3 regions of the Paenibacillus sp. J31R120 genome follow, and region 1 is predicted to be linked to each of the others. Evidence: riboswitches for the same ligand, from Rfam matches in the RefSeq annotation. Region 1 holds a riboswitch; each other region holds the start of a gene.
The links. Region 1 has a riboswitch for cyclic di-AMP ahead of AC0YNW_RS18705 (potassium channel family protein). Riboswitches for the same ligand answer to the same signal wherever they lie in the genome.

Region 1 (3,114 bases):
GGATAAAAGAGCCTGCTGATTAAAAATCTCATGTTTAACTTCTATATATTCGCCCCATATTTGCTGCGACTCCATGGACAATACGGAACGAATTTTATTCAACATGCGCCAAGCCGTCTTATAGGTAATGTCCAGAAGCGCAGATAATTGCACGGCATTAACGCTATGCTCGAACTTTCCAACTAAATACATAACAAACAACCACTTCCGTATAGAAGTGCGACTTTTATGTAAAATGGTATGGGAGGTTAGCGACTGCTGATATTTGCACTTCGTGCATTCATAAAGAGGCAGACTTCTCGTAACGATCTTATATGCAGAGCGATGTCCACAACAATAGCACTTAAAGCCTGATGGCCACTTCAAACGTTCAAGAAGAGGAAGAAAATCCTCATCCCTCCGATATTGTGCATTAAACTCTTGCCAAGCTAATAATATTCCCACATCACTCACCCCCCCCAAAAAAAGAACATATGTTCTGTTTTTAGTATAACAAAATACCCAACCTTTTACAAGAGTTGGATAGATGGTTTTATCTTATATACCTGTTCCTGAGCAGATGGGAGAGTGAGCCCTTTTCCAAAGAAGAACACCCTCAGAAAGGGGGTACTGAATGATTTCTGTATACGTACATGTTATCGGGCAAAAAGTATACTGTCCTTCTGCAAGCATCCAGACTTCACACTTAGTCTGCGAATGTCCGCTCGAACCTTGTAATATCGCTGTTTTTGCCGATGATAACTAACATGTCGCCTTCAAATATACGATCGTCCGCGTGCGGAGATACAACCAAGTCATTGTCTTTTCTGCGTATGGCCATGACGCTGCAGCCGAATTTGGCTCTGAAGTCCAATGTTTTTAATGTTTTGCCGCAGAAGATTGGCGGGGCAATCATTTCGACGAGACTATGTTGGGGGGATAACTCCAAGTATTCAATCATGTTTTTGGAGGTGACCTGATGGGCTACCCGCACTCCTGTATCGCGCTCCGGGTGAACGATATGGTCCGCACCGACGCCTTCAAGCACCCGCTGATGATAATCGCTTGTTGCCTTGGCTGTTACGAATTTGACGCCAATATCCTTCAGAATCAATGTAGTTAATATACTGGACTGAAGGTTTTCGCCTATGGCTACAATCGCATGATCCAGATTGCGCACACCGAGCTCCCGCATGACCTGATCATCAGTCGAATCTGCTTGATAGACATGGGACAAGATAGGCGCGTATTCCTGTACTCTCTTCTCATCCTTGTCGATTCCCATAACTTCGTAGCCAAGCGATAGCAATGTTCGCGTCACACTTCCCCCGAATCTCCCTAACCCAATGACTACAAATTGTTTTCCCATCTGACGAGCCTCTCTTCTACTATTCATTGTTGATTGGACACAGCAAAAACCACAGAGAAACAAGCTCTCTGTGGTCATGACGAACACAAGCGCGCGCACTTATCTCCCGAACAACGCTTACGAGGTTAGCTGACGGATTCGGAAGTCGAGAGCTCCCTACCATAACATGGATTCACCCCTGCGACCCATTACGATCGCTTTGGTTCCCCCGCTGGTCTTAACGGACCATTGAGCGTTACGCATATTCATTTATGAGCCTAATGCTACTCCTTTCCGAATGTTTTGTAAAAGCGCATTCCAGACATGTTTCGGCGGAAAAAGCTTAAAAATCCCGATAGAAGCGCTTACATGCATTGCGCTATCAGCCGATCGCGAATTATATGCGTTTATTGATGCTTTTCTCAACTAGACCATCTCCTCCTGCGCTAGTTGGAAATAAGGGGAAGAATCTATTCCGGTTCTGCTGACAACGTCATTTTCAGTTTAAACTGCTTTGGCGTACAGCCGTTGAAGCGTTTGAACAATTCATAAAAATGCGCCATATTCTCCAGTCCTACGGAATGTGCGATGTCCGTTATTTTTCGGTCGGTCAGGGCAAGCAGGCGCGTAGCCTTAGCAATACGTCGCCGATTGACATACTCGGTAAACGGCAGTCCCATATGCGTTTTGAAATACTTGGAAAAATAGACATAGCTCATTCCGGCTAAAGCGCTCAGTTCAGACATATGTATCTTTTCGCCCAGTCGCTCATCTATAAAGGCAATGACAGGCTTCAGTACGTGAGCGTCCAGCTTTCCGCCCGGTGATAATATGCCGTTTGCGTCATGCCTTAGCATGGCAAGCATCAGCGCTTTGATATGCATGCTGACCGCTACCTCGTAGCCATGACGTCTGGCCATGACTTCCTCATGAATGCTGAAGATCGCACGGCCCACCTCCTCCCTTGCATCTGGGTTGGACGCGAACAGATCATTCAGTCCGTCAAGCGGCTGAAGCACCTCCATGAAACAGCTTAAATAGTTAATCGTCGCCGGATCGAAGTACGGCTCCAGATCGACGTGAAGTACAATATATTCTACTTCGTGCCCTGCATGACCTACTGCTCGATGAAGCTGATTGGAGCCAATCACCATCACATCGCCCTGCTCCAGGCGATAGGTTCTGTCTAAGGTATGCATCTCATGAATTCCGTCTAATACGAGAATAAACTCTACTTCCTTATGATAGTGCCAGCTAGGCAGCTCTGCGCCAGCGAAGCCTTCAAGAAAAAATGTCCATACTTTCAGGCATAGCTGCTGATTCTGGTAATGTATAGGCTCTTTTATAATATCCAAGGCTATCTCTCTCCCGAATGTTAAAATGTTGAAAATGGATATAAAACCATTAAATTATTGCATATACGGCTGCAGCTACTCCCTTGTATGATTAGTACAAAGCTAACCACGAATAAAGGAAGGTGACCCTCTATGAAAGTGGCAGTCCTAGGTTGCGGAGGCATGGGTGCTATTCATGCCGGTATATACGCCAGTCTTGCAAACGTTCAATTAACAGGTGTTTGCGATGCAAATCGTCAATTGGCCGATACATTGGCTGGGCAGACAGGAGCAACCGCATATTACTCGTTCGACGACATGCTGGCAAATGCGGATTTTGAAGCGGTAAGCATCGCGCTGCCTACCTATTTACACAAAGAATATACGCTTAAAGCTGCGAAAGCAAGAAAGCATATTATTTGCGAAAAACCTATCGCCCTTTCACTGGAAGAC
Region 2 (3,114 bases), on a different contig from region 1:
AGAACGATTAGTATTCCATCAGTTTGATGTTACTTGGAGATTTCCGGAGTTGTCAGTTGATCGTAGAAGTCAACTGCCTTATCCTTGTTCTCGGAAACGCGAAGCGCCATTGCGGATCTCGGATGCTCATCCAGAATACCTGTGATCATGTAAGGGATGATGTAGCCCCACTCTTCCTTCTCACGAAGCGGTACCATGTATTTCTCGATCATATCGAGAACAGGACGAACATTGTATTTCGTATTTTGCAATTCCGATACGAGCAGTTCCGTGTTGCAGTTGCCTGCTGCGCGTCCCATGCCGTATACGGATGCGTCAAGCAGCTCAACGCCTTTGTTCGCCGCGATCAGCGTGTTCGCGAATGCAAGCTGCAGGTTGTTATGCGCGTGAACGCCAAGACGCTTGTTCGGCAAATGCTGCTGGAATTTATCCACCAGATAGCCTACATCATCCGGCTTCAGGCTGCCGTAGGAATCCACGATGTATACAACGTCTACAACACTGTCGTTAATTTGCTTGAACGCTTCGACCAATTGGTTCTCCATCACGTTGGAAAGCGCCATAATGTTCAGCGTCGTCTCATATCCGCGGTCGTGGAAAATTTGCACCAGCTCAAGAGCCTTGTCTACATCTTGAATGTAGCAAGCTACGCGGATCAGGTCGAGCAGGCTCTCGCTGCGCGGCAAAATGTCATTCTCGTCAACGCGGCCGATATCAACCAGCGCAGACAGCTTGGTGTTGCCTTTGTTCGGAATGACCTTGCGAAGGAAATCGTCGTTCAGGAAGCGCCATGGGCCTGCGCTATCTGCACCTTTCAACAGCTTCGGCGAGTTTTTGTAGCCGATCTCCATGTAGTCGACGCCAGCTTCGTTCAAGCTATTATAAAGGTGCTGTACAAACTCGACGCTGAAATCCCAGTTATTGACGAGTCCGCCGTCACGAATTGTACAATCGACAATTTTACAATGACTAGTTTTCGAATGCATGCTTGCTGCTCCTTTGATTTGAACATGAGTTCACTTTTTATCTACCATCATACTTGAAATATGACGGGAACGCAAAGTAATTATGTCGGTATTTGGATATTTTGGACGATTGGTTGTCCCGATAAGATATCATTTACAAATTGATATTTTAAAGTTAAAATATTATGTAAACATCAACGCTTAATTTTTCCGACCTGGAAAAAGCGGGGGAACCAACGTAAGTGCGACGTGGGCCGACAGCCGGCCGCAGCCTTGCAAGGGGTGAGTCCGGGGATTTGTACCCCCGGTAGGGTCTACTCTCTAGCCCGAATCCGACAGCTAACCTCGTAAGCGGACAAAGGAGAGGTGTCTTATGCTTTCTTTATCTTTGCAAGATTCCCCATTCCCTTCGGAACAACCCCTGCAGCTCAGCATTAGCCGCGTGGAAGTATTCGTCATACCGGCGCTCGCGATTGACTCGGCAGGGTATCGCGTTTGTCTTCGCATTAGCAGCGACCTCGGCTATGGCTGGAACGAGCAATTCGTCAGTGACAGCGAGCCAAGTCTGCAACTCGACCGTTGGGGTCCGCTATTCCGCAGCTTCATCGGCCGTTTCTCGATCGTTTCCTTGACCGAACGGCTCACCGAACGAATCGCGCAGACTCTTAATCCCGATAATCGGGCTTACCGTTTATTTTCCGCCGCAATTACACAGCTGCAGAACCCGGGCTCCGGACGCCCGATTTCATCGGCTGAGCCTGCCGAAGAATCCGTTCTTCAGCAGCGCGCCGTCGCTTATTTATCCGTAGATTAGCAGCATACGCTTGGATATGGGGATATCCTATGTCGGCCAGCCTATCAAGGCAAGCCGCAACCAGCATCAAGCTCGAAGCCTTCCAACCCGGAAAGCCCGGGCTTGTTTGCGTTTTGGGGGAGCTGTCCGGCGGCGCTCAGTCAGGCTGCAGCTTTTCGTTCTCTAAGCCGAGTTTTTCGGTCTGCAGCTCGCTCGGCGTCGACTTTCTGCTCTCTAAGCCGAGTATCTCGGCTTACAGCTCGCTCGGCGGCGGCTTTCTGCTCTCTAAGCCGAGTTTATCGGCTTGCAGCTCGCTCGGCGGCGGCTTTCCGCTCTCTAAGCCGAGTTTTTCGGCTTGCAGCCTGATCATCATCTATAGATAAATAAAAAGATGCCTCCACCATCAATTTTCAATGGTAAAGGCACCTCGTTTTTGCATATTCGCAACCTTTCGACTTCAACACCTCCAGAATGGTTTAGCGAGTTATTGATTAGTTAAAACAAACTTCCGCTCACATTCCCACTATCAGCCTATAACAGCTAGTACGCACAATGTTCATCAGACTGGTATATATGAACTATGCATGACTAGCGGCAGCGCAATGATATTGCGGTGCTGCACAGCCGCGCCTGCAACCCCTTTGACCGATTCATGTGCTCATTCGTCTGAACTCCTTACTTGAATACAGGAGGCTGCACCGCCTAACAAGTTCGTTTATCCGGTACAAACACACATCGAACCGCCCAAGTATAATAGTCCGTTTAAGGAACCATTCACCACCGACGCCCCATTGCCCCGTATCCCATCCTTCCATTCAGAAGACATTGAATGTGCACACTCGCAACCAATCACTTACGACCCCGTCGATCGGTAATGCCGCACGCCGAACCGCCAGATTAGCAGGCATGGGATGAGGAATAGCAAGCCGCCGAACGTGATCATCATAGGCAGAAACATACTGCCCTCCCGCTTATCGAGCAGGTACATGAGCGGCAAGTAGCTGACGCAGCCGAACGGAATGATGAACGTAAAGAAACGGGTAACCCACTTTTCATAAATATTGAGCGGATACTGCGCCATCTCGCGCCCTCCGTCTGTGAAGACATTAGCTACTTCAATCGCCTGGATCGTCCAAAAGCAGAACGTCGCAGCCAAAATAAAGATGCCTGTAAAAATAATCGTGCCATTGGCGATCATGAGCAGCAGCGTCAACAGCTTCGGAAAACTCCAAATCTGCGGCAAATGGGACACCGACCAGATCAGCACGATCACACTTTGCAGCAGCCTTCCTATTCTCGTAAACTCAAACTTCGAGCCCAATACTTGCAGCGCTGTGCTTCTGGGCCGAACCAGCA
Region 3 (3,114 bases), on a different contig from region 1:
CGCATGGAACTTCAGCGAGCCTGCATTCACGTCCAGCCCGTGGTTCGGCGTAAGCTCCTTTACCGTCCACTTGAACTGAGGGGCGGCAGGCTCTAAGCCATCCACACCGGTAGCGTACGCTCTGCGAACGGTGACATTGCTGGAGCCGCTGTTGTCCTGATGCTCGCTCGCCGTTTTGCCCTGGTTTACGCTCCACGTCTGGTTTTGCAGCGCGGTATCGTTGCTCGCCGTCTGCATCGCTCCGCCGTTCGGCGCTGTCGCCGCATCTGTTGTCATTTCCGACCATTTGTACTCTAAAACGCGGTCGCCTACTTTGCGATCAGCCAAATCGAACTCAAAATAAAGCGGGTTGCCGTCCTTATCAACGGAATCGGTAATAGTCGCCCATCCGCCCGTCGAGCTGGCTTCGCCTTGTTTGCTGAGGATGATTGCCAGATTTCGAACCCGGTTATATTGCTGCGGATTAACGATTTCGGAAGGGTAAATATGATCGTTGGTCACAATGGCGGCCGTATGCGGCCGGTTGGAAGCAAGCTCCGGATTGGAGAACAGAATCGAGATCGCAGTATCTATTGGCGACTGCAGCAGCTCGGCATCGACACAGGCTTGAATGAGCTCGCTATTGCTTAAGCTATTGGCCAATTTGGTTAGGCCCAGTGCGCTCAGCTTAGGATGGTGGTATATACCGTTCCGCGCCATTTTGCGCTCATAGTACTTTCTGCGATGCCGCTCGGGAATATGGATCGACACGTGATGTAGCGCAGGTAGATAAATGTCGGGGTTGGGATCGGGCGATGTGACCCGAATACGGGTCAAATGCTCGGTCGGAAGCAGCTCTTCTGGAATTTCTGCATAGTGTGTGAACAGGCTACGGCTCGTTTCCGAGAGCAGCGAAAGCGCCCCGTTGCCCGAAGCGGCAGTGCGAAGGGTATGTACGGTATGCGCCTTCGTTACCACCTTTTCCGTGCCCACCCAAGTGGTGAGTTCTTGGCCCTTATAGCCCTCCACCAGTTGGAAATGAAATGTTTTTGCCATCTACATTCTCCTTTCGGAATTTACTTCTGAGACGCAAGGGCTACCGACATTTAGATGTAAAAACTTGTGAAAAAACCCTTTTGTTGTACTCTTATAAATTATAGCAATAAATAGTAACATTTGGGAATTTATTTTTCGGAAGATTGCGAGCTTGCCAATTCCGTGCATGACGAACTTGGGCTGCCAATGGCAGTCCTTTAAAAAGGGGGAATTATGAAGCGATCCTTAAACCTAATCTTTTACTGAATTCAGGAGCAAGAAGATGAAAAAATGCGCGGCGTCAAGATTGGAGCCGATATGTACGGATTTTCAGACGAATGTTATTCAAAATCACGTTAAGCTTCCTCCCCTGTTTGTTTACAGCCTGCTCATCGAGGAGTAAGATTTATCAATGTAAGCTCACAAATACATGAATCCTTGATCGCTTAATTCTGCGCAGCAGAAACGGGGGAACCATCGGAATGGCTTGCCGTTCCAGGGGTGAATCGCTTGATTGTCTCAATCGGCGTAAGGTTACTTTCAGACCTGAATCCGTCAGCTAACCTCGTAAGCGTCTCGAAAGAGGAACTCATCGCGTTTTTTAGAAACCGCGGGAAGGTCCCTACTTTCCTGCGGTTTTTTTGCCATTCGATGAAGAGATTAAGGTTTATCGTTGACTCGGAATTGAGCTGCAATCCTCATAAAATGGAGTGGATGACGACATGGCAGCTTTTAAACGTTTTTTAATCGGCAAGCCTTTGAAGACAAACGAACTGGGCGAGCAAAAATTGAACAAGAAAAAAGCGCTCGCGATTTTATCCTCGGACGCTCTCTCATCCGTCGCATACGGACCTGAGCAAATATTATTGGTTCTCATTACGGTTAGCGCCGCAGCATTCTGGTATTCGATCCCCATCGGGATCGGCGTGTTAATCTTGCTGACTGCCCTGATTTTGTCGTACCGTCAAATCATATTCGCTTATCCGCATGGTGGCGGGGCTTATGTCGTTTCGAAAAATAATCTCGGCGTATACCCCGGTCTGGTGGCAGGCGGGTCACTACTTGTTGATTATATTCTGACGGTAGCCGTCAGCGTATCAGCCGGTACCGATGCCATTACGTCCGCCTTTCCTTCGTTGCATGAATACACGGTTCCAATTGCCGTCGTATTCGTACTTCTGCTTACTCTGCTGAATTTGAGAGGCGTGACAGAATCAGCGTCCATTCTGGCTTATCCGGTATACTTGTTTGTTTTGTCCCTATTGATCTTGATCGGAGCCGGCTTATACCGCATCATGGTCGGCGGCGTAGCTTCGGATCTGCATACGCCAATCGGCACGCCAATCGCAGGGATCAGCTTATTCTTACTGCTTAAGGCATTCGCTTCCGGAAGCTCCGCACTGACCGGGGTCGAGGCGATTTCTAATGCAATTCCGAACTTCAAGAGCCCTGGCCCTAACAATGCAGCCAAAACATTGTCTGCTATGGGAATATTGCTCGCTCTGTTGTTTTCGGGGATTGTGGTGCTCGCGTACTTGTATGGCATCAAGCCGCTTGAGGAAGCCACCGTCGTTTCGCAAATCGCCGAAACAACGTTCGGACGCCATATTATGTACTTTTTCGTCCAGGGGACTACTGCTCTTATTCTGATACTTGCCGCCAATACGGGATACTCGGCATTCCCGCAGCTTGCAGTCAACCTGGCGAAAGATAAGTTCATTCCAAGAATGTTCACCGTTCGCGGCGACCGGCTCGGCTATTCGAACGGCATTATAATTCTAGGATTGCTGTCGATTCTGCTCATCATCGCTTTTCAAGGAAAGACGGAGCATCTGATCCCGCTCTATGCTGTTGGGGTATTCATCCCCTTCACATTGTCCCAATCGGGCATGATGGTGAAGTGGATACGCGAGAAGCCGGCAGGCTGGATCACAAAGCTGACCATCAACTCGACGGGAGCTCTTATCAGCTTCACGGTTACGATGATGTTCTTCATCACCAAATTGGCGCAGGTATGGCCGGTACTTGTGTTTTTGCCGCTCATCGTTTATTTGTTCCACCGCATCAAAAAGCATTACGAAGCGGTCGGCGATCAACTGC

Region 2: another riboswitch for cyclic di-AMP. It lies ahead of AC0YNW_RS28220 (5-formyltetrahydrofolate cyclo-ligase); the one in region 1 lies ahead of AC0YNW_RS18705 (potassium channel family protein).
Region 3: another riboswitch for cyclic di-AMP. It lies ahead of AC0YNW_RS06125 (APC family permease); the one in region 1 lies ahead of AC0YNW_RS18705 (potassium channel family protein).

The regions. Positions count from the first base shown of each region.
Region 1 is NZ_JBWDNN010000005.1:69,096-72,209, forward strand. Features, by position in the region: gene AC0YNW_RS18700 (IS1595 family transposase) at 1-444, opposite strand, end outside; gene AC0YNW_RS18705 (potassium channel family protein) at 686-1,348, opposite strand; cyclic di-AMP (ydaO/yuaA leader) riboswitch at 1,448-1,593, opposite strand; gene AC0YNW_RS18710 (helix-turn-helix domain-containing protein) at 1,798-2,682, opposite strand; gene AC0YNW_RS18715 (Gfo/Idh/MocA family protein) at 2,815-3,114, shown strand, end outside.
Region 2 is NZ_JBWDNN010000014.1:60,236-63,349, reverse strand. Features, by position in the region: gene AC0YNW_RS28225 (aldolase catalytic domain-containing protein) at 30-986, opposite strand; cyclic di-AMP (ydaO/yuaA leader) riboswitch at 1,154-1,334, shown strand; gene AC0YNW_RS28220 (5-formyltetrahydrofolate cyclo-ligase) at 1,339-1,779, shown strand; gene AC0YNW_RS28215 (hypothetical protein) at 1,809-2,141, shown strand; gene AC0YNW_RS28210 (ABC transporter permease) at 2,612-3,114, opposite strand, start outside.
Region 3 is NZ_JBWDNN010000001.1:1,328,189-1,331,302, reverse strand. Features, by position in the region: gene AC0YNW_RS06130 (hypothetical protein) at 1-1,035, opposite strand, end outside; cyclic di-AMP (ydaO/yuaA leader) riboswitch at 1,448-1,604, shown strand; gene AC0YNW_RS06125 (APC family permease) at 1,737-3,114, shown strand, end outside.